DNA from 3 places in the Aeribacillus pallidus genome. Region 3 is predicted to be linked to each of the others. Evidence: riboswitches for the same ligand, from Rfam matches in the RefSeq annotation. Region 3 holds a riboswitch; each other region holds the start of a gene.
What was found. A riboswitch is a leader RNA that binds a small molecule or an ion and turns the genes downstream of it on or off. The one in region 3 is predicted to bind cobalamin.
Positions count from the first base shown of each region.

Region 1: another riboswitch for cobalamin. It lies ahead of ABES52_RS08450 (ABC transporter substrate-binding protein); the one in region 3 lies ahead of ABES52_RS07020 (bifunctional adenosylcobinamide kinase/adenosylcobinamide-phosphate guanylyltransferase).
Region 2: another riboswitch for cobalamin. It lies ahead of ABES52_RS06595 (ribonucleoside-diphosphate reductase subunit alpha); the one in region 3 lies ahead of ABES52_RS07020 (bifunctional adenosylcobinamide kinase/adenosylcobinamide-phosphate guanylyltransferase).

Region 1 is NZ_JBCNBW010000034.1:178,849-185,757, reverse strand. It holds gene ABES52_RS08470 (RsiX family anti-sigma factor) at 65-1,210, opposite strand; gene sigX (RNA polymerase sigma factor SigX) at 1,197-1,733, opposite strand; gene ABES52_RS08460 (ABC transporter ATP-binding protein) at 1,832-3,088, opposite strand; gene ABES52_RS08455 (FecCD family ABC transporter permease) at 3,094-4,146, opposite strand; gene ABES52_RS08450 (ABC transporter substrate-binding protein) at 4,112-5,062, opposite strand; cobalamin riboswitch at 5,189-5,373, opposite strand; gene ABES52_RS08445 (ATP-binding protein) at 5,555-6,909, opposite strand, start outside.
Region 2 is NZ_JBCNBW010000027.1:18,217-25,125, reverse strand. It holds gene ABES52_RS06600 (ribonucleotide-diphosphate reductase subunit beta) at 1-243, opposite strand, end outside; gene ABES52_RS06595 (ribonucleoside-diphosphate reductase subunit alpha) at 263-2,506, opposite strand; cobalamin riboswitch at 2,635-2,832, opposite strand; gene ABES52_RS06590 (Hsp20/alpha crystallin family protein) at 3,163-3,600, opposite strand; gene ABES52_RS06585 (homoserine dehydrogenase) at 3,820-5,112, shown strand; gene thrC (threonine synthase) at 5,118-6,179, shown strand; gene thrB (homoserine kinase) at 6,176-6,909, shown strand, end outside.
Region 3 is NZ_JBCNBW010000031.1:8,521-15,429, reverse strand. It holds gene ABES52_RS07045 (cob(I)yrinic acid a,c-diamide adenosyltransferase) at 1-243, opposite strand, end outside; gene ABES52_RS07040 (bifunctional adenosylcobinamide kinase/adenosylcobinamide-phosphate guanylyltransferase) at 218-691, opposite strand; gene ABES52_RS07035 (histidine phosphatase family protein) at 643-1,272, opposite strand; gene cobS (adenosylcobinamide-GDP ribazoletransferase) at 1,230-2,036, opposite strand; gene ABES52_RS07025 (cobyric acid synthase) at 2,042-3,532, opposite strand; gene ABES52_RS07020 (bifunctional adenosylcobinamide kinase/adenosylcobinamide-phosphate guanylyltransferase) at 3,538-4,098, opposite strand; cobalamin riboswitch at 4,367-4,551, opposite strand; gene ABES52_RS07015 (MFS transporter) at 4,869-6,080, shown strand; gene ABES52_RS07010 (Hsp20/alpha crystallin family protein) at 6,341-6,727, shown strand.

The DNA.
Region 1 (6,909 bases), on a different contig from region 3:
GCAGGCGAAAAAAATTTATTCATACAACAAAAAAGTGCTTAACCAAGAATGATTAAACACTTTTTTAACGATTACCGTTATTATTTTGTGAGGCTTCCAGATGTAAAGCAATCCCATTCGGTGCCTTAGGAACGGCTACTGGCTCTCGAAATTGAAATTTATCCCAACTCTTTGGAGTAATATTTTCGAATGAAACAAATTGATAGCCAAATTGTTTCGCTGCGAGTAAAAGGGATTCAATCATATGAATGGCGTTGGCGTAAGGTAGAATCGCTAAATCAACTTTCGGTTGAAAAATCAATGATATTGTATTTTTGTCGATTGGTTGAATCTTTATTTGAACATGTTCTGGTAACGTCGGCTGTAAATTGGCGCGTGGGGCATGCTTCATTGCTTGAATGACCGATTGCAAGGAAGAATAATCCCCTTTCATTGGGACCAGATAACTTTTTCGACCTAATTGATAAATATAGTAAGAACTTTTTTGGTTATTATTAATAGAAAATTGCTGTTCAATCGACTCCCCTTGTGCCTCGTCGGTAACGACCTCTGCGTAACGAATGTTCGAATCAGCAAAAGTATAGTTCAATGATTCATATATTGGTTGAACATCGATTACTTGTCGATCCGTTAATGAACCTACTTTCATGTGTAATTGGACCTTTTCACTTTCTGGTTGCTTAAAAGATATCAATTCACTTGAATACAACGGTTGAAATCCTAGTTCCTCTTCAGGAATTTTCTTTGCTAATATTTGAAATTGTTGAAACCAAGAGCTCTCGTTCGATCCAATGATACTGATTGGAACGACGAGTTGGTCCGGAGTAAGTAGACCAAAGGTGAAAATGGTTTGGCTATCATCATAAATGGACTTGACTGGCTCTTCCATCGCCATAATCGAAAATTTTTTGCCTTCCATCTCTTCAGAAACAGTTTGTTCAAAAGATATACTCTCAGCACCGTCTTCACTAATATTATAGTGAGGGTCATTTTGTACTAGGATATTCCACGTCACAAAACAAAGAACAAGTACAGCAACAACCGCAAAGGAAGGAATGAGATAAAAACGTTTCGTTGGACTTATTTGAGGTTCCTGCCTTCTTTTTTGAATTTCGTCATATACCTCTTCTTTTGTTCGATGGTCGGAAATAGAAGGGAACGATTGGAGTATTTCTTTCATTTGTTGTTCGTACTCTTCATGTCGTTTCATTTGTTTCCGACCCTCCCTTCATAGCCATTATGTGTTTTTTTAATGCTTTTAATGCACGGTGTTGCGTCGTTTTTACTTTACTTTCCGTCCAGCCAAGTGCTTCAGCGGTTTCTTGAATCGATAATTCTTGAATGAAACGCATAATAATCACCATTTGTTGGTCTGTCGTACACCTTTGTAAACATTCAAACATCAGTTGAATTTCTTCTTTTTGTATAGCAATTTCTTCAGGCATGGGTGCGTCGCTTATCACTAACTGTTTCTTCCAATCAAAAAAATCAACAATACGTTCTTTCCATCCTTTTTGTTTTCGAAAGTAATCAATCGCCACATTTTTCGCAATCGAATATAACCAAGTTTTCTCAGAACTCCTCCCTTGGAAATGATATTGGGCTTTTAATACTCGTATATAAACCTCTTGAACTAAGTCTTCGGCAAGTTCTCTATTTTTAACCATATAAAATAAAAATTGAAATACATCTTGGTGGTACTTGTCATACAATTTTTCAAAAAAGGAGTCCATATAAAATATCCTCCTGTCAATAAATTAGTCGTACCTTCAATAAAAAAAGTTACAAACTCACTATATCCCGTTTTAAAGAAAAAAGGAAGGAGATTTTTTTATCTCTTTCCTTTATTTAAAAACGTAAATATCGATTGTCGAATACGGTCAAATTGTATTTCATTCATTTGCGAAGAAGATTCACAAGTACCTATTAATATCGTTATTTTACTATTTAATTTAGGGAAAATTGGTGCAAGTTCTTCATAACAACGAGTATAAACATCAATAAGTTGGAGAGATGAAAATCTTTGGTTAATATGGAAATATAAAGTGACATGGCTCTCATATTTTTGATGGAATAACCCATATACGTTTACATCTTGTGAAGTATATACCTCTTCAATTCGTGTAAGAGAAGGGGCAACCGCGTAATTCTTTTCTTCCACCTCTTCTTTAGTTACCCCATCATACCAACCATCAAACGTAACCTGATTGCATTTACCAAATAACCGTACTGGGCGGGAAAAATCAATTCCTTTTTCATTGAAATGAACTTTTATTTTGCCAAAAAACGAGCTACTCGGAACGAAAGGCTGTAGCTGCATGGTACTTTTCGATTCATGTGGAAGGAGATGAAACGTAAGACCATAAAGGGACGACAATTGCTGTTCATGTATTCGATCCATCCGAACGATCTGTCGTTCACACGTTCCTTCTTTCATCATAATGAGCTGATCGCAAAACATAAGTGCTAAGTTTACATCATGGAACACAGAAACGACTGTGAGTTTTTGTTGATCAACAAGCGAGCGTAAGTAGGCTAACAGTTGAATTTGATGCGAAATATCTAAATGATTCGTCGGCTCATCTAACAGTAGAAGTTCCGCTTCTTGAGCAAGAGCCCGAGCAAGAAACACCCGTTGTCTTTCGCCGCCACTTAATTGCACGACAGGAACTTGCGCGAAGTGATCCACTTGCGTTTGTTGCATCGCCTGTTGGACTACTTGTTCATCCTTTGACGTCCATTTCGGAAACATTCCTTTTTGATGAGCATACCTTCCAAAGGAAACAGTCTCCTTAACGGTATAGGAAAACGATAATTCCATATGTTGAGGTAAAACGGCTACTTTTCTTGCAAATTCCTTTGGTGAAAAATCATGAATATGTTTTCCGTTAATCCAAATATCCCCTTGTTGTAACGACAAAGATCGATTCATCAATTTTAACAACGTCGATTTTCCACTACCGTTCGGCCCAATAATACCGACCATTTCGAATCGTTCTATCGATAAATTAATGGCGTTTATTAACGGCGTGTTTTCGTCATACCGAAAAGAAACATTTTCTAGGGAAATAAAAGGTTGTTTGGCCATCTGTCTCACATCCCTTTTCTTCTACGTCGGAAAAAAATAAATGTAAATATAGGGGCTCCGATAAAGGACGTTACGACTCCGATTGGTAATTCACGTGGTTCGATTATCGTACGCGAAAACAAATCAGCGATCACCAGAAAAGCACCGCCATAAAAAAGAGAATGCGGTAGCAACCAGCGGTGATTACTTCCAATGAATAGACGAACCATATGCGGAATGACGAGTCCGACAAAACCGATTGTCCCACTAACCGCTACACTTGCTCCAGTTAAAATTGACGCCCCTAATAGGAGCATTTTCTTCCTTTGCTCCGTATCCACCCCAAGATGCTTTGCTACTTCTTCACCGAATGTAAACGCATTCAACTCGCGAATGTTGAAAAAAATTAGAAGTGCTCCGATTAAAAAAAACGGTAGGAGAAGATAGACAAATTCCCACCCTCTCATCGCCACACTCCCCATCAACCATGTAATTATTTGGCGAAGCTCTTCCCCAGATAGGGCAACGAAGAGGGTAATCACAGCCCCTAAAAAGGATGAAAAAATAATACCTGTTAAAATGAGTGTTTCTACTCGTAAATGGTGATCGATCGCTTTTGCAAACCGTAATACGAGCCATAATGTAAGTAAAGCAAACGCAATACTAACAAACGGTAAGGTTAACCCATTAATGATTGGAAATTGCCATTGAAAAAAAATCACTAAGACGGCACCGACGGACGCACCAGAAGAGACACCTAACGTATAAGGATCTGCCAGTGGGTTTTTTAACAGTCCTTGAAAGGCTGCCCCAGCTAATGATAGTGATGCACCCACTAAAAAGGCTAATACCACTCGTGGCAAACGTACGTTCCAAATAACATTTTTCATCACATCGGTTACGCCATCTGGTAAAGGGACAGCCAACCATTTATGTAAGAAGATTTGACCAATAATAGAAAAGGGAATCGACAGCGCCCCTGCCGATACCCCCAATGCTATACATCCAATCGCAATAACAATAGCTAAGACAGTTTGTATTTTTTTATTTAAATTGATCTGGATAAATGGCTTTTGCAAGCTCCTCGACCCCTTCAATAATTCGTGGCCCCGGACGGGATAATAAATCAGCCTGTACATCATAGACGGCTTTATTTTTAACCGCTTTTACGTCTTGCCAACCTTCGCGGGATAGCACTTGTTCAATCGCATTGTCCACATAATAACCATATGTCGTAATAATTACATCCGGATTATACGAAATGGCTGCTTCTTCAGTAATGAGTGGCCAGCCTTCTTGTTCAACGGCGTTTTTCGCCCCTAACATTTCAATCGCTTCATCAATGTATGTACCTTTTCCGGCTGAATAAAGCTCCGGCTGTGGCGAAATTTCTATCCAAACCACTTTCGGTTCTCCGTTATCCATTTGAGCCACTTGATCTTTTAGTTCGTTTAAGCGATTTGTGAGGTCACTAACAACTGTCTCTGCTTGTTCCTGTTGTCCCGTTAAATTTCCGACTTGAACGATTGTATCAAAAATACCTTGAATACTTTTTGCTTCAGGAACAACAAATACCGGAACACCTGCATCTTGTAATTGTTTTACAAGTGTATCTTCTTGGTGATTGCGTGAACCATGGTCTAACACTAAATCCGGTTCAAGAGACAAGATTTTTTCAACATCAAATTCCATTCCACCAACTTTTTCTTTATTCAACACATCTTCTGGATAATTATCCCAATCAGATACACCAACAACTGCATCCCCTAAACCAATGGCATATAAAATTTCTGTATTGCTCGGAATAAGCGATACGATTCGTTCCGGTTGTTTATCTAATTGCACTTCATTCCCTAACGCATCCGTCACTACAGGTAATGATTGTGTCTCCTCTGATGTTACTTCATTTGTTGGTGTTGATCCTTCTTGATTACAACCAGACAACACCAACAACAGCATGAGCATGAGAGCTGCTAACTGTTTCCACCATTTCATAGTCCTTACCCCTTCCTCATTTTTGTAGGGTTGAAAAAAGCCCATCCAAAATCGGATGAGCTAAAACGGACATCATGAAAAAAATCACTTCACGGTCCGTTTCAAAAGCTCAACCCCCGAAGCTTTGAAACTTAGAACGAGATGGCAGGTCTACTGACTTAGGTTTCTTCCTAAGCAAGCCCTTCCCATGCTATAAATCTAGCACAGTGGTATGCTCGCTTCGTCCACCTTTACAGTTGCGGGGACAGTTTCGGATTTTCACCGAATTCCCTATTAAGTCCAAATGGGACACCATCTGTTCTTTCAGTTCATATTAGGTCGTATTTTTAATACAATCCTCTTAATATGTTACAAAAATATTAATATTTAGACAAGAAGTTTTTTTCAATCAAGTTATCTATCTTGGTTTCTCATGAAACAAAATTATTCATCAAAATGTACCTCTGTTTGACAATCAATGACACCGTAGGGTTGTACACAAGACGCCCAAATTTACGTGTCTGATGGATTAATCCATGGTAAGAAAAAGGTAAAGGTTGTACCATGGCCAACTTTACTTTGAACCGAAATATATCCTTTATGCGATTCGACAATATTTTTGGCAATTGCTAACCCTAATCCCGTTCCAGAACGGCCTCTAGTACGCGCTTTATCTGCTTTATAAAAACGCTCAAAAACAAACGGTAAGTCTTCTTCTGGAATCCCAGAACCTGAGTCTTGAATATGAACGGTTAATCCTTTTTCATCCAAATTTTGAATCACTTTGACAAAGCCACCATTCGGAGTATGGCGCAGGGCGTTATCAATTAAATTTGTTAATACTTGTTCAATGCGATCAGGATCCATAAAAAATGGATGAGTGTCACTATTTGATTGAAACGATAGTTCAACCTCTTTCTCCTTTGCAATCCCTTGAAACTTATTCGTTACTCTCTCGATAAAAGAAGTGACCTCTACTTGTTCGATGTTTAGTGACTGGTGACCGGCCTCCATACGGGCAAGGTCCAGTAAATCATTGACTAATCGTCCCATCCGTAATGATTCATCATAAATAATTTTAGCAATTTCTTTTTTCTCTTCTTCTGTTTCTGCGATATCGTCAACGATAGCTTCACTATACCCTTGCAGCATCGAAATCGGCGTACGAAGCTCATGGGAGACGTTAGCGATAAAGTCTTTTCTCAATTTATCGAGACGACGTTCTTCCGTCATATCTCGTACGACGGTCACGGCCCCCCGAATTGAGTCTTTATTATACAATGGACTCACTATAATCACATACGAACGCCCTTGAACAGTAATTTCTCCAGTTTGCTCTTGTTCGGTTTTGACCATTTTTTTAAATAGTTCTTTCAATTTTGAAGGAATTTCTTTTTGATTCTCGTCTCCTTTTTCAAAATACCAATTTTGTAAAAACCGTTCTGCTGGTGGATTGGAAACTTGAATATCCCCATCCCGATTTAACGTAATAACTCCATCAGCCATGCTGCTTAAAATACTAGCTAGTTGTTCTTTTTCTTGATTTAAGGCATTAATATGAAACTTCAATTGTCGGCCCATTTGATTAAAGGCCGTAGCTAGCTCCCCAATTTCATCATGGGTTAAAATCGGAACTTTCGTATCGAATTTCCCTCTAGAGACAGCAAACGCTGCCTCTTTCATTTTTCGTAAAGGGGCGGTAATTCGTGTCGATAAGAAAAAGGCAAAAATCGTTGTTAAAAAAATTGCGATACCAGCGGCAAGCAAAATTAAATTGGTTGTTTGTTTGGACGTCTCTTTCAACACTTGCAGCGATTGAAAGACATAAATCATCCCACGATTTGTTGGCAACTGAAACGGCACAGAAA
Region 2 (6,909 bases), on a different contig from region 3:
AATAATTTTTAAAAAGGTATCTTGTTCTGCTTCACTTAAATTCGGAAATTGTTTTATGTCTTGAGCCATATTGATTTCAAAAGGCGTCCAAAAGTTGGACAGCATTTTTTTATATTTAGGATAGGCCCATGGAAAACGAACATCGTCCCAATTTAAAACATTTGAAGATTTCCCATTGATGATTCCAGTTGATCGGTTTGGGGCTGTTTTATCCATTAAAGTTCGTTTCGATACGGTATGCATAGCTTGAACCTCCCATTGATTAACTTGAGCACGAATCGCATTCTTCTAACAGTGAAGAAGTTGACCGTAAGTAATATGTGGTTTTTAATCCAGATGACCAAGCAAGTAAGTGTAATTCCAATAATTCTTTTGCTTTTATGTTATTTTGAACATACAAGTTAAACGAAATGGATTGATCAATATGCCGTTGACGGGCCGCATTTTGACGGATGCTCCAACGTTGGTCGATAAAATAGGCTGATTTATAAAACCAAGTAGTTTTTTCATTTAAATCTGGAGCAGTGACCGGAATCTTATAATCCTTCTTTTCTTCTGAGTAGTGTTTTTGAAAGATCGGGTCGATACTAGGTGTACTTCCTGCAATTAGTGCTGTTGAAGAATTCGGAGCAACGGCTAATAAATAGCTGTTACGAATCCCATATGTTTGTACATCTTTTGCTAAACGTTTCCACGGAAACGGCGACTTCGTTGCATTCAAATACCCACGCTTTTCAAAATAGGTTCCGGTTTCCCATTCAGAACCGCAAAATGCAGGAGCATATCCTTTTTCTTTTGCCAATTTCATGCTGGCATGAATCGTTAAAAAGGCGATTTTTTCGTATAAGCGATCGGCATACGCTACCGCTTCATCGCTCTCCCATGTAATGCCTTTTAAAGCTAATAAATGATGCCAGCCAAACGTACCTAATCCAATGGCCCGGTACTTTTTATTCGTTAATTGAGCTTGTAAAACAGGAATCCGATTCAAATCAATAACGTTATCGAGCATACGAATTTGAATCGGGATCAGTCGTTCGAGAACATCTTCCATCACCGCACGGGCTAACGAGATGGACGATAAGTTACAAACAACAAAGTCACCAGGACGTTTTTCAATTATTATTTTTCCATCTTCGGTATATTGTGTCGATTGAATCGTTGGGCTTTGATTTTGGGTAATTTCGGTACACAAATTGCTAGAATAAATCATCCCCAGATGCTTCATCGGATTTTTTCGATTAACCTCATCCCGGTAAAACATAAAAGGGGTTCCTGTTTCTAATTGACTCTTTAAAATTCCTTTCATAACTTCGATTGCGGGTACTTTTTCTTTTGATAGCATTGGGTGGTTGACGCATTCGAAATATTTCTCACGAAAAGAACCTTGTCCTTTTTTTTCATCGTAAAAGTCTTCCAATGAATAACCCATCACTTTTCGAACTTCATGTGGGTCAAATAAATACCAATCTTCGCGGGCTTCCACTTTTTCCATAAATAAATCGGGGATGCATACTCCTGTAAATAAGTCGTGCGTACGGAAGCGTTCGTCCCCGTTATTTAACTTCGCATCTAAAAAGGAAAAGATGTCTTTATGCCAAACGTCGAGGTAGACACAAATGGCTCCTTTTCGTTGACCGAGCTGATCGACGCTAACGGCCGTGTTGTTTAACTGCTTCATCCACGGAAGAACACCGGAGGAAGCTCCTTTAAATCCTTTTATATCACTTCCTCGGCTTCGGATTTTTCCAAGATAGACACCGATTCCACCACCATATTTGGATAAGTTAGCAATATCCGTATTGCTATCAAATATTCCTTGTAAACTATCATCCACCGTATCTATAAAACAACTAGATAATTGTCCATATGTTTTCCCAGCATTTGCTAGAGTAGGGGTAGCGACTGTCATATATAAATGGCTTAACGCCCAATACGCTTCTTGGATATAGTGCATTCGGATTTCAGCTGGTTCATCTTGCATTAACGTCATAGCGATGATCATCCAACGTTCCTGAGGTAGTTCATAAAGTTCTTTATCGTACCCACGTGCTAAGTACCGGTCAGATAATGTTCGTAAACCAATGTATGTAAACAATTGATCTTTGGAAGAATCGATGAACTTTTCAAGCTGTTCAATTTCCTTTTGTGTATACTTTTTGAGTAAAAACGGAGCGTAGATCCCTTTATTTACTAATGTAACGATTAAGTCGTAAAAAGACCCGTATTTTTGTTGAACATGATATCTACGATTCCGGGCTGCTTGACGATACAATTGGTGGAGATGTAAGTGAGCAGCAACATATGTCCAATCAGGTTCTTCTACATCGATTTGGGCTAAGCTTTCTAATATCATTTCATGGAGCCATTCATCTTCAGAAAGCCAAGGTTTATGAGATAACACTCGATTACTTCGACAAATAAGATGCTCGACGTATTTTGATGGAAAACGAGGGCTTATTTCCGAAAAGATTTCTTCAGACAAAAGAGTCGTCAGTTGTGTCATATGGTTTCCTCCTATTTAGTCAAAATAAATAAAAAAGCCGCTCCCAAAATTGAGCGGATCAAACGATAGGAAAAGGAGGATGCCACCTTTTCACCTATCGTTTCATCTTCTCAATCCCCGGAGAATTGAAACTACTCCAAAAACAGGCAGGTCTCCTGACTTATGCTTCCTCCTACTTAGGACCCTTCCCGTATAGACGCCGATTAAGCTGGTCTAAACAGTGGATGTGTCCTGTTCGTCCACACTTACAGTTGCGGGGACAGTTCCGGAATTTCACCGGATTCCCTATTAAGTCCAGTTTGGACACCTGTTTTCGTGGTGAAAACACAATATATTGTTGTATTAATTTGCGGTAATACTATATATCGTAAATGATTATACCACACTCGTCATATAAAAAACAACCAAAAAGTCCACCATTTTTGAAAATTGTACCATCTTTCTTGTTGTAACAAATTTGTAACACGAAAATCGTTGACGAAGAGGGGAGTACAACTTATAATGAAATTGAAAATCGTTCTCAATCAAAAAAATTACCCCCTCTATACAAGGATGGAGAATGATTCATGAAAAACCCCCTTTTGCCCTAGAAAAAGACGAGTCATAGCGACTCGTCTTTTTTTGTTGTGCGCCCGGCATGGGTGTAATCTATAGGGTTAATGAAATTCCACATCAATACGTCGACGTTGAGGTGGATTTTTTTTCGTTGCCCGAATCTCTAATATCCCATTGCGGTACGTGGCTTTAATCGAAGATTCGTCGATATCAGCAGGTAGGGTAAGGGAACGATGAAACTTACCGAAATACCGCTCTTGATGATGGGTTTGCTCTTCTTTAACGTCATAATGCCGTTCAATCTTACCACTGATTGATAATACGTTATGATCGACATCAATCGTTACATCTTCTTTTCTCTCTAGACCAGGAATTTCACAATGAACAATCACTTCGAGGTCGGTTTCATGTACATCCATTCTTGGTGTGCCAAAACGTTCCGGTGTCCAAGAAAACAGTTGCGGAAAACTGGAATTAAAAAACCGCTCTAAATCTCGTTGAAAACGTGTAAATGGATGTTCATACGGTGTTAGAGCCATTCGTTTTATCCTCCTTCGTTAAATGCTTCGAAATTAGTTTTAATACGTTCAAAAATATTATTCATTAATAATAAAAAACGCGAACAAATGAAGGCGCTTTCATGAAAATTATAAAAATTTATTATTTTTAGTATTGTTTTCCTAAAGTAATCATGTTATATTGTCTATCATACAAAAACAATTGTACTCTACGAAAATACAAAAAGAGGTGAGGCACTCATGAATGGCGTGATTAAAATTGGGTTGTTAGGCTTAGGGACGGTCGGTTCTGGGGTGGTAAAAATTATCCGTAATCACCAAAAAGAGTTACAACATCAAGTCGGTTGCCCGGTACACGTTCAAAAGGTGTTATTACGCGACGTAAATAAAAGGCGCCTAGTCGATATTGAAAAAGATTTGTTAACAACTGATCCAGATGAAGTGATTAATGATCCGGAAATTGATGTGATTGTAGAGGTAATGGGAGGAATTGAAGAGGCTCGTAAGTATATTTTACAAGCATTAAACAATAACAAGCATGTTGTTACGGCAAATAAAGATTTAATTGCATTGTATGGTTCCGAGTTACAGGACGCGGCAAACAGAAACGGATGCGACTTGTATTACGAAGCAAGTGTTGCTGGTGGTATCCCAATCATTCGTACCATTATCGATGGGCTCGTCTCCGATCGTATTCAAAAAGTGATGGGGATTGTCAATGGAACAACAAACTATATTTTAACGCAAATGGACCAAAAAGGGTTGCCATATGAAGTCGCTTTAAAACAAGCGCAAGACTTAGGATTTGCCGAAGTCGATCCTACATCAGATGTAGAAGGTCTAGATGCGGCCAGAAAAATGGCCATTTTAGCTCGACTTGCATTTTCGATGAATATCGATTTAGAAGATGTGGAAGTAGAAGGAATTGCGAACGTTTCGAAAGAAGACTTAGAGTATGGAAAACAATTTGGGTACACAATGAAGCTAATCGGATTTGCACATCGAGATCAAAATCGGGTTGAAGTGAGTGTACAACCTACGTTTCTCACTCAAGGACACCCATTAGCGTCCGTAAATAATGAATACAATGCGGTGTATGTCACTGGTGAGGCCGTAGGTGAAACGATGTTTTACGGACCGGGTGCAGGTAGCTTACCAACAGCTACATCCGTTGTAGCCGATATCGTTTCCGTCATTAAACATATGCGGCTTGGGGTAACAGGTCGGGAATCGTTCCGCCCGCAATTTGACAAACAATTAAAAAATCCAGACGAACGGTTTGCCAAATATTTTTTAAGACTTCACTTGAAGGATGAAGTCGGTACGTTTGCTGAAATGACGAGCTTATTTGCGAAGTACAATGTAAGCTTTGAAAAAATTTTACAACTTCCTTTGAAAAACGAAAATACAGTTGAAGTTGCTGTCGTCACTCACTATGCATCATTATACCAATACCAACATTTATTGCATGAACTGAAACGACTAGATGTTGTGAAAGATTTCATCAGCATTTACCGTGTTGAAGGGAGCTAGCCAGCATGTTATGGGAAGGATTATTAAAAAAGTATCACGATTATTTACCGGTAACAGAGAAAACACCAGCACTCACCCTACAAGAAGGAAATACGCCGCTTCTCTTTTTACAACGTCTGTCTGAACAATGGGGAATCAAATTATACGTAAAAGTGGAGGGGGCGAATCCAACTGGTTCGTTTAAAGACCGTGGAATGGTCATGGCAGTTGCGAAAGCAGTAGAAGAAGGAAGCCGTACAGTCATTTGTGCGTCTACTGGAAATACATCTGCCTCAGCTGCTGCGTATGCAGCTCGGGCAGGCATTCGTTCTATAATCGTCATTCCTCACGGGAAAATTGCCTACGGAAAATTAGCTCAAGCCATTATGTATGGGGCAGACATTGTTCAAATCGAAGGGAATTTTGACCAAGCGCTAGCACTTGTACGAGAAATTAGTCAATCAAGCAATGTAACTCTCGTGAATTCTGTTAATCCTTACCGTATTGAAGGACAAAAAACTGCGGCTTTTGAAATTTGTGAACAATTAGGGAAAGCCCCTGATGTGTTGGCCATACCGGTTGGAAATGCGGGCAACATTACCGCTTATTGGAAAGGGTTTAAAGAATACGATGAACGCCATCATACCGGTAGGCCAAAGATGTTAGGATTCGAAGCGGAAGGTGCTGCGGCCATAGTTAAAAACGAAGTGATTGAACATCCAGAAACGATTGCGACAGCGATTCGGATCGGTAATCCTGCTAGCTGGAAAAGTGCGTTAGAGGCTTGTGAACAATCAAAAGGCAAAATGTCATATGTTACGGATGAAGAAATATTGCAGGCGTTTCGTTTATTAGCTAAAACAGAAGGGGTATTTGCTGAACCTGCCTCTTGTGCTTCAATTGCCGGAGTAAAAAAACAAGTCGAAGCCGGTCGTATTCCTAAAGGAACAACAGTGGTAGCGGTCCTAACTGGTAATGGTCTAAAAGATCCACAAATAGCAGTAGAACAACTGCAAGTAGAGCCAACCGTTCTTCCTTATGATCAAGATGCCATTAAAAAATATATTTATGGTGTGGTTAACCAATGAGCCAATTATTTTCCCTCCGAATTCCGGCAAGTTCGGCAAATTTAGGTCCCGGATTTGACTCGTTTGGTTTAGCGTTACAAAAATATTTAACCCTTTATGTGGAACGAAATAACGAGTGGGTGTTTCAGCATCAAAGTGATCATTTATCTCATTTGCCAACAGGAGAAGACCATTTCATTTTCCAAGTAGCCCAACAAGTAGCCAAACGGTATGAGCGGACGTTACCTCCATGTCGAGTGATGGTTGAAAGTGATATTCCTTTAGCACGAGGGTTGGGCAGTAGTGCTTCTGCTGTTGTAGCGGGAGTGGAATTAGCAAACCAATTGCTTCAATTAAATTTATCAACAAAGGAGAAAATATCCTTTGGGATTCACTTTGAAGGACACCCAGACAACATCAGTGCGTCTCTTTTAGGCGGCTTTATCATCAATGGTTTTGATGGGAAGGAATTTGATTGGGTTCGAATCGACCAATTCGATGTGGACATCGTTATGATCATTCCACCTTATGAATTAAAAACCGAGCTTGCGAGGTCCGTTCTCCCTCGTCAATTTCAAAGAGAAGAGGCAACAAAGGGAAGCTCCATCGCGAATCTTGTTCTTGCAGCCTTACTTCAAAAAGATTACGAAAAAGCAGGGGATTGGATGGAAAAAGATCTCTTTCATGAACCGTATCGTGCCTCACTGATTCATGATTTTCGGATTATACGTAAACAAGCTAAATATTTTGG
Region 3 (6,909 bases):
TTCACGTTTCTTTGACACGTTAGCTAAATCATGCCCGCAGTCAAACAATTCATGCTGGACATTAACCAAATCGGCAATAATATCTTCAAACTTTTCTCGATCAAGCTCTGCAATAGCCTGACCAACAAAGCAGTTCACCTCATCGACGGTTCCATATGCTTCGACACGGACATCATCTTTATCTACACGTGCACCAATAATACTCGTTTTCCCTTCATCACCGGTTCTTGTATAAATGATCATCTTGATTCTCCTCCTCATTTTTTAATCGCTGCTCGAGCCCATACCAAATAACTGATACGGTGTTGCAGTATCGAACCAATTCTTGATAGGCCCATCCGGTGTAGTCGCGCCATGTTCTTTCCAGTGGATCAATCGGAACAATTCCTTTCGTTACATCCGTTCCTATCCAAATAACGGTTCTTTCATCTTCACTTTCCCACTTTCGCCAAGTATCGAGAAATGCACACCATGTTTGTCTTGGAAATGAAGGATGATTGTTAACAAATGCTTTTTTGATATATTGCTCAACCCCTTCCAGTACGACAATAGAAGAATGAGAGAAACACTGCTCCCATGATGCAATCTCGGGATTAGCCGTATACATCGACCGCCAATCAATATCTTCTCCATATTTTTGTTTTACCCATTTCCGTTTTCCGTTGAAGGCACCTCCTTTAACGAAATGCACCTTTCTCCCCTCCTAAACGAATCAAGATTCTTCCATACAAATTCATATCCTGCTCCATGATGAACTTTCCAATCCCAAAATGACTTTTGTTCAGGATGAAACTGCGTAAGCCAATATCTCAAAACGCCTCCGTGCGAGACGATCGCTACACGGAAAACCTCTTTTTCTATCATAAACTGATACAATCGATCGATCACACCGTTCATTCGATGGCGAAAATCAGCGAATGTTTCACCGCCAGGAGGCTGAGTTATTTCGGGGTTGGCTACCCACTCTTTATATAGGGGGTCGCTTTGTAAATCTTCAAATGTATGATTCTCCCATTCTCCAAAATTCAACTCACGCAGGTCCTTCCAATAATGAATCGTTTGATTTGGAAAATATATGTTGGCTGTCTCCGTACAACGTGCCAAATCACTGGAGATGACGGTGTCATAATGAGGGATTTTAGATTTCGTTTTGAACAAACATTCCATTCCCTTTTGACATATAGGGGGATTACTCCAGCCTACATACCTTTTGGAAACATTGGCTTCTGTTAGGCCATGACGTAATAAGAGCACAACCACAGAACGATCCATAACATCACTTCTCCCCCTTCGATACTCGCGCCAATGATGTCACCTGTGATTCCGCCGAAATGTTTCATAATAAATCGGTAAGTAAAAATCAACCAAAGTATAAAAGTAAATACGAGCCACCAATAGATGAAAAAAGCTTCCTTCACAAACGAATAGATAATGATAGAAAAAACGAAAACATACATAGGATAGACAATCAGATTTTGTTTTCCGACTCCATTCTTAAAAAAAACCGCCATTCCTTCCTCACGTGCGGGTTTACCCATGACAAGTAAATACCCTGCTCCAATCCTAGAAAGAAAAGGAATGGAAATCATGATAAATAATAGCTTTACGTCAATCCGGGCGATCGTTTCATACATCACAAAAAATTTTGCCGACAACAAGAGGATAACGGATAATACGCCAAATGCCCCCACTCTCGGGTCTTTCATAATATCTAAACGCTTTTCCCGATCACGATATGAAAAATAGGCATCACTGCAATCAATCCAGCCGTCAACATGAATGCCTCCGGTCAACAAAATACTAGTTAAAAACACAATAAAAGTGACAGCCAGTATGGAAAAAGGACTCCAAACACTTAACAAATAGAGTAGCCCCCAAAGGATCAAGCCAATGAAAAGACCGATAAGAGGAAAGGATTGGATCATCCTTTTTTTCGTTATGCTTTGTATAGGGATCGACCGATGGATCGGAATGGCTGAAAAAAACTGAAGAGCAAGCAAAAAACCGTTTTTCGCATCCTGTAGCGCCTTTTTCACTTTGTCTAACCCTCTTTCCCCGTTGCCAACTTGACGATCTCATCTATGTTCACGTACGTCCGAATATGGTCCGCAAGGCGATCATACTGTTTATCTTTTTTTGCTGTAATTAAGAGCGTTTTTTGTTCTGGAAGGCCTTTTTTACGCCGAAGTTGATTCAGCCAAAAGGTTCTCCATTCATCATTGTGGAATAGATGATGGACATATGTTCCGATCACAGCCCCATCTTCACGGATCCATCCATCGGCCGCTTGACCATTTTCATCAAAAAGAAAAGGAGAAAATCGCTCATCTTCTCGCATTTTTTGCGTAATGCCTGTATGAATTTCGTAACCGGCTATGGTGACTGTGGGGTGGGTCATCCCCTTTATCCTCTTTGTCTTCTTTTCATTGAAAAAAATCGTTTGAACTGGAAGCAACCCGATTCCTTCCGTTTCAGGCCCATGTACCCCACTGTCCGCTCCATATGGATCTAATAGTTTTTCCGAAAGCATTTGATAGCCACCGCAAATGCCAACGACGGTTCCACCGTTTTGCACATATTGAACAAGTGCTTGATCCAACTCTCGTTTTTTTATCGTTTGTAGATCGTGAATCGTACTTCTTGTCCCTGGAATGATCACTGCGTCTGGATGTCCAAGTTGATCAACATGGTCCACCCAGCGAATCGCCACATCTTCTTCAAATAGAAAAGGCTCTACATCTGTAAAATTCGAAATATAAGGATGACGAATAACGGCAATGTCAAGAAAATGATCATTTAATACTTTTGTTCGAATCGATAATGAATCTTCTCCATCAATTTGGTGATCGTCTAAGTAAGGGAGCACCCCAAGCACTTTGATCCCTGTCTGTTTTTCAATCCATTCTACACCGCTTTGAAAAAGGCTGATATCTCCTCGAAACTTATTGATAATCACACCTTTAACTCTCTTTCTTTCGTGAGGTTCTAACAATGCAAGCGTCCCGACAATGCTTGCAAATACTCCCCCTCTTTCAATATCTGTCACTAAAATGACCGGGACATCCATAAGTTCGGCGACTTTCATATTGACAAGATCTCGATCTTTTAAGTTCACTTCCACAGGACTTCCTGCTCCTTCAACGACAAGAAGATCGTATTCGTTACTTAACTCATTTAATGCGGTTTGTATGACCGATAATCCTTTCTCATAAAAGTCATTACGATAGTCTTGTCCAGAAAACGTGTCATAGCTTTTCCCAAATAATACGACTTCTGAATGTGTGTCATTTCTCGGTTTTAATAAAATCGGATTCATATAAACCGTTGCTTCTGTTCGGGCGGCTTCAGCTTGTATTCCTTGGGCGCGGCCAATTTCCTTTCCATCAAAGGTGACATACGAATTATTGGACATATTTTGTGATTTAAACGGCGCAGTTTTATATCCTAAATCGGAAAAAATCCGGCAAAAACCCGTTGTAATAAAGCTTTTCCCTACATTCGAAGCCGTCCCATGAATCATAATCCCTTTCACCATCATCATCCCTTCATTTTTAGCGCGATTCCTGTTTCTACAAGAAATGCTGTATCTGCTCGATTGACTATTTTTTGATGCAAGAGGCCAATCATCCTCTGATAGGCAAACACATACGGGTCATCAAGGTTTCCATCGTGTAATAGTTCATTGGAGACAAGAATGAACGTATGGACACGAGCAGAAAAAGCATCAATGGTATTCATTACCTTTAAAACTGTACTATTCATAAAAGCTTCGCTAGTTGATGGTGGAGAACATTCAAATTGATGAAAACAAACATTGCCCATCCATGTCGTAAGACAATCTAAAAGAATTACATCTTCCTTTCCAAAATTCGAAATCAAATGAAAATTTGGATGGGGAAATTCCCATGTTTTCCATGGCATCGGGCTTTTTTCTCGTGCTAAGCGGTGAAGGGTAATACGTTTTCTCATTTCGTCATCAGTTCCTTCACTTGTCGCAATATAATGTAGATGGAGCTGATGTTCACTCGCTATTTCCACCGCCAACTGTTCGGCAAACGAGCTTTTTCCGCTCCGCACACCGCCAGTAACAAATATCATCACTTTGCCTTCCACTCCCTTAACGTACTGAGCTATCAATCATTTTCTTCTTTCTTCCGAACAGCAGCGCGAGCTTTTTTAGGAATTACTTCAACTTTTGCTTTCATTAATCATGTCTTTTTTCTACTAGTAGGAAATAAAAAACGACATCTCCTACATAAAAAGGGAGATGTCGTTATATTCAGTAAAATAGCCAATAAATGGCTACGATTCGGCATCAAACAGGCGAACCGCCTTCCAACGACACCTCCCTATCCTCGTAGGTAAAATGGTGTCTAGAAAATGGGCAGGTCTCCTGGCTCATGGTCATCGCATCCTATACCTTCCCATGCAAAATGCATAGTGGTCTCTTATAGGATGCTCTCCATTCACAGTGGCGGGACCGCGTTGGATTTTCACCAAACTTCCCTTTTAAGCTGTCTTTCTAACAGCACCCATTTTCCATTCCCTATGTAATTGTCTTTTTTCAACATTATACGTAATAAAGGGGGACTTGTATATAAATAATAATTCTAATTCAAAACTTTTCGGTATGTTTGATCATCACAAGGTTTTGATTTATAGGGTTAAATCCCTTTCTTTTGTCTTCACGCTTCCCTGTTGGAAACCAGATTTTCCTCTTTAACTACTTTTTTATATTTATTTTAAAATAAAAATTTGGGTGCGTGAAATTATTTATTGGTAGAAGAAGTTGTTTTTCTTTTTATTTTCGTTTCCTCGTAGTATAATATTTTTCGTGATTCGAAATAGTTTTTGAGAGGAGTTATTTTATGCAGTGTGATGAGACGCGACTTTGGACGAAGTCGTTTACTTTATTAGTTCTTGGGAACATGTTTGTGTTTATGAGCTTTCAAATGTTGTTGCCGACATTACCACCGCAAGCGAAAGAAATTGGTGCCTCTCCGTTAGAAGTTGGACTGGTCACATCTTTATTTACGTTTGGAGCTGTATTGATTCGTCCGTTGATTGGATTTCTTTTAGGTAGTTCTAAACGAAAATGGATGGTTGTTGTTGGAGCTACCGCCCTACTCCTCCTTACCTTTTCATATATGTATGCCGCTATGATCGGATTGTTTTTATGGTTGCGACTTCTTCATGGATTCGCTTGGGGGTGGTCAACGACAGCGAACGGCACAGCAGCTGTTGAACTTGTCCCATCCAAACGAATCGGTGAAGGCATGGGATATTTTGCATTATCAATGACTGTGGCTATGATTGCTGCACCAAGTTTAGGAATCATTTTGTACCAAAATTGGGGATTTGAAACATTAATTTGTGTCGCAAGTGTAATTGGGCTTGTTGCCGTTCTTATTTTAACAAGTGTTCATTACGAAACGCCTGAATCTGTTCTTCAAAACAAGCTCCAGTGGAAAAAGTTCTCGTTTTTTCGTGTAATGATTGAACGAAATGGTACTTATCCAGCATTCATTACCTTTTTAGCTGCATTTGGATATGGTACGATCGTGACGTTTATTGTTATTTTTGGAAATGAGAGAAACATTGATCAAATATTCCTATTTTATTTATTTAATGCCCTCACCGCAATAGTCGTTCGTCCATTCACAGGCAAATGGTTTGACCGCCGAGGTCCTTGGCTTTTAATGATGATATGCTCTATGTTAACATTTACTGGACTTTGGACGCTTTCTTATACGAATTCGGTCGAATGGTTAATATTATCTGGTGTATTATTCGGTCTTGGTTATGGTTCCATGATGCCCGCTCTACAAGCATGGGTCATATCAAAAACCATCCCCGAACGTCGCGGGGTTGCTAACGGGATGTTTTATTCTGCCATTGATTTAGGAATTGGCGTCAGTTCTTTATTTTTCGGTTTCATATCTTCTTACATTAACTTAATGACCATCTTTCAACTATCAAGTATTTGTTTTATCATAGTCTATATCCTTACTTGGAACGATTGGCGTAAACAAAAGTCCAAAGCACCAACATCCAGTTCCTTTCAATCGTATACATTGTAATGACAGGGGTTTTCCCCTGTTATTTTTCATCAATTACTTGGATGCGTGAAATTATATTAGTCTTATTTTTAGTGGCTTTTGTCTTTCTAAATAATTTGGCTACGTGAAATTAAAAAATTAGACATTCCATCTGGAACCATTTAATCATTTTTTTCCTTATGATTGAAAATGGTTGTTCGAACCTCACTTTTTCCTTCCGAGTGAATATGATGAATAAAAGTAAAGCTTACTAATCAGAGCTATAAATGGAGGATTTTCAAATGGCAGAACGTAAAGAACATGCCGTTACGGATAATCTTGAAGCTTGGTTTGAACAATTATTTAAAGATCCTTATACATCTTATCTTGATTGTACAGAATTTCAAGTGGACCTTTTTGAAACACAGCATTCTATTATTGTTGAGGCGTGGTTAAAAGAGTTGGAAGTTGATGAAATCGAAATTGTTCGTGAAAATTCGACATTGTTTATCCACTTATATAATCACGAGCAAAATTGTAAACGTTCTCGGCAAATTGAGTTTCCCTTTACATTAACGAATCGAGTTCTTTCTACAAAATTAGAACAATCCATATTAGAAATCACCATCAGCAAAGCATCCTCCTCTTCCCCACATTCAGCTATATATCGTTTACAACGAAAAAAATAATGCTTAAAGTGAACTTGAAAACATGAACTCTAGTCATAATTCAAAATTTTGCAACATTCATTTAAAAAATAGGTAAAAACTACTACAAAATTGATTTGCAACATCATTTGTTTATGGTATCTTTATAAATGGAAAAACATATAATAGAGAACGAGGGAGAGTTCCTTATGGAGACTCCCATC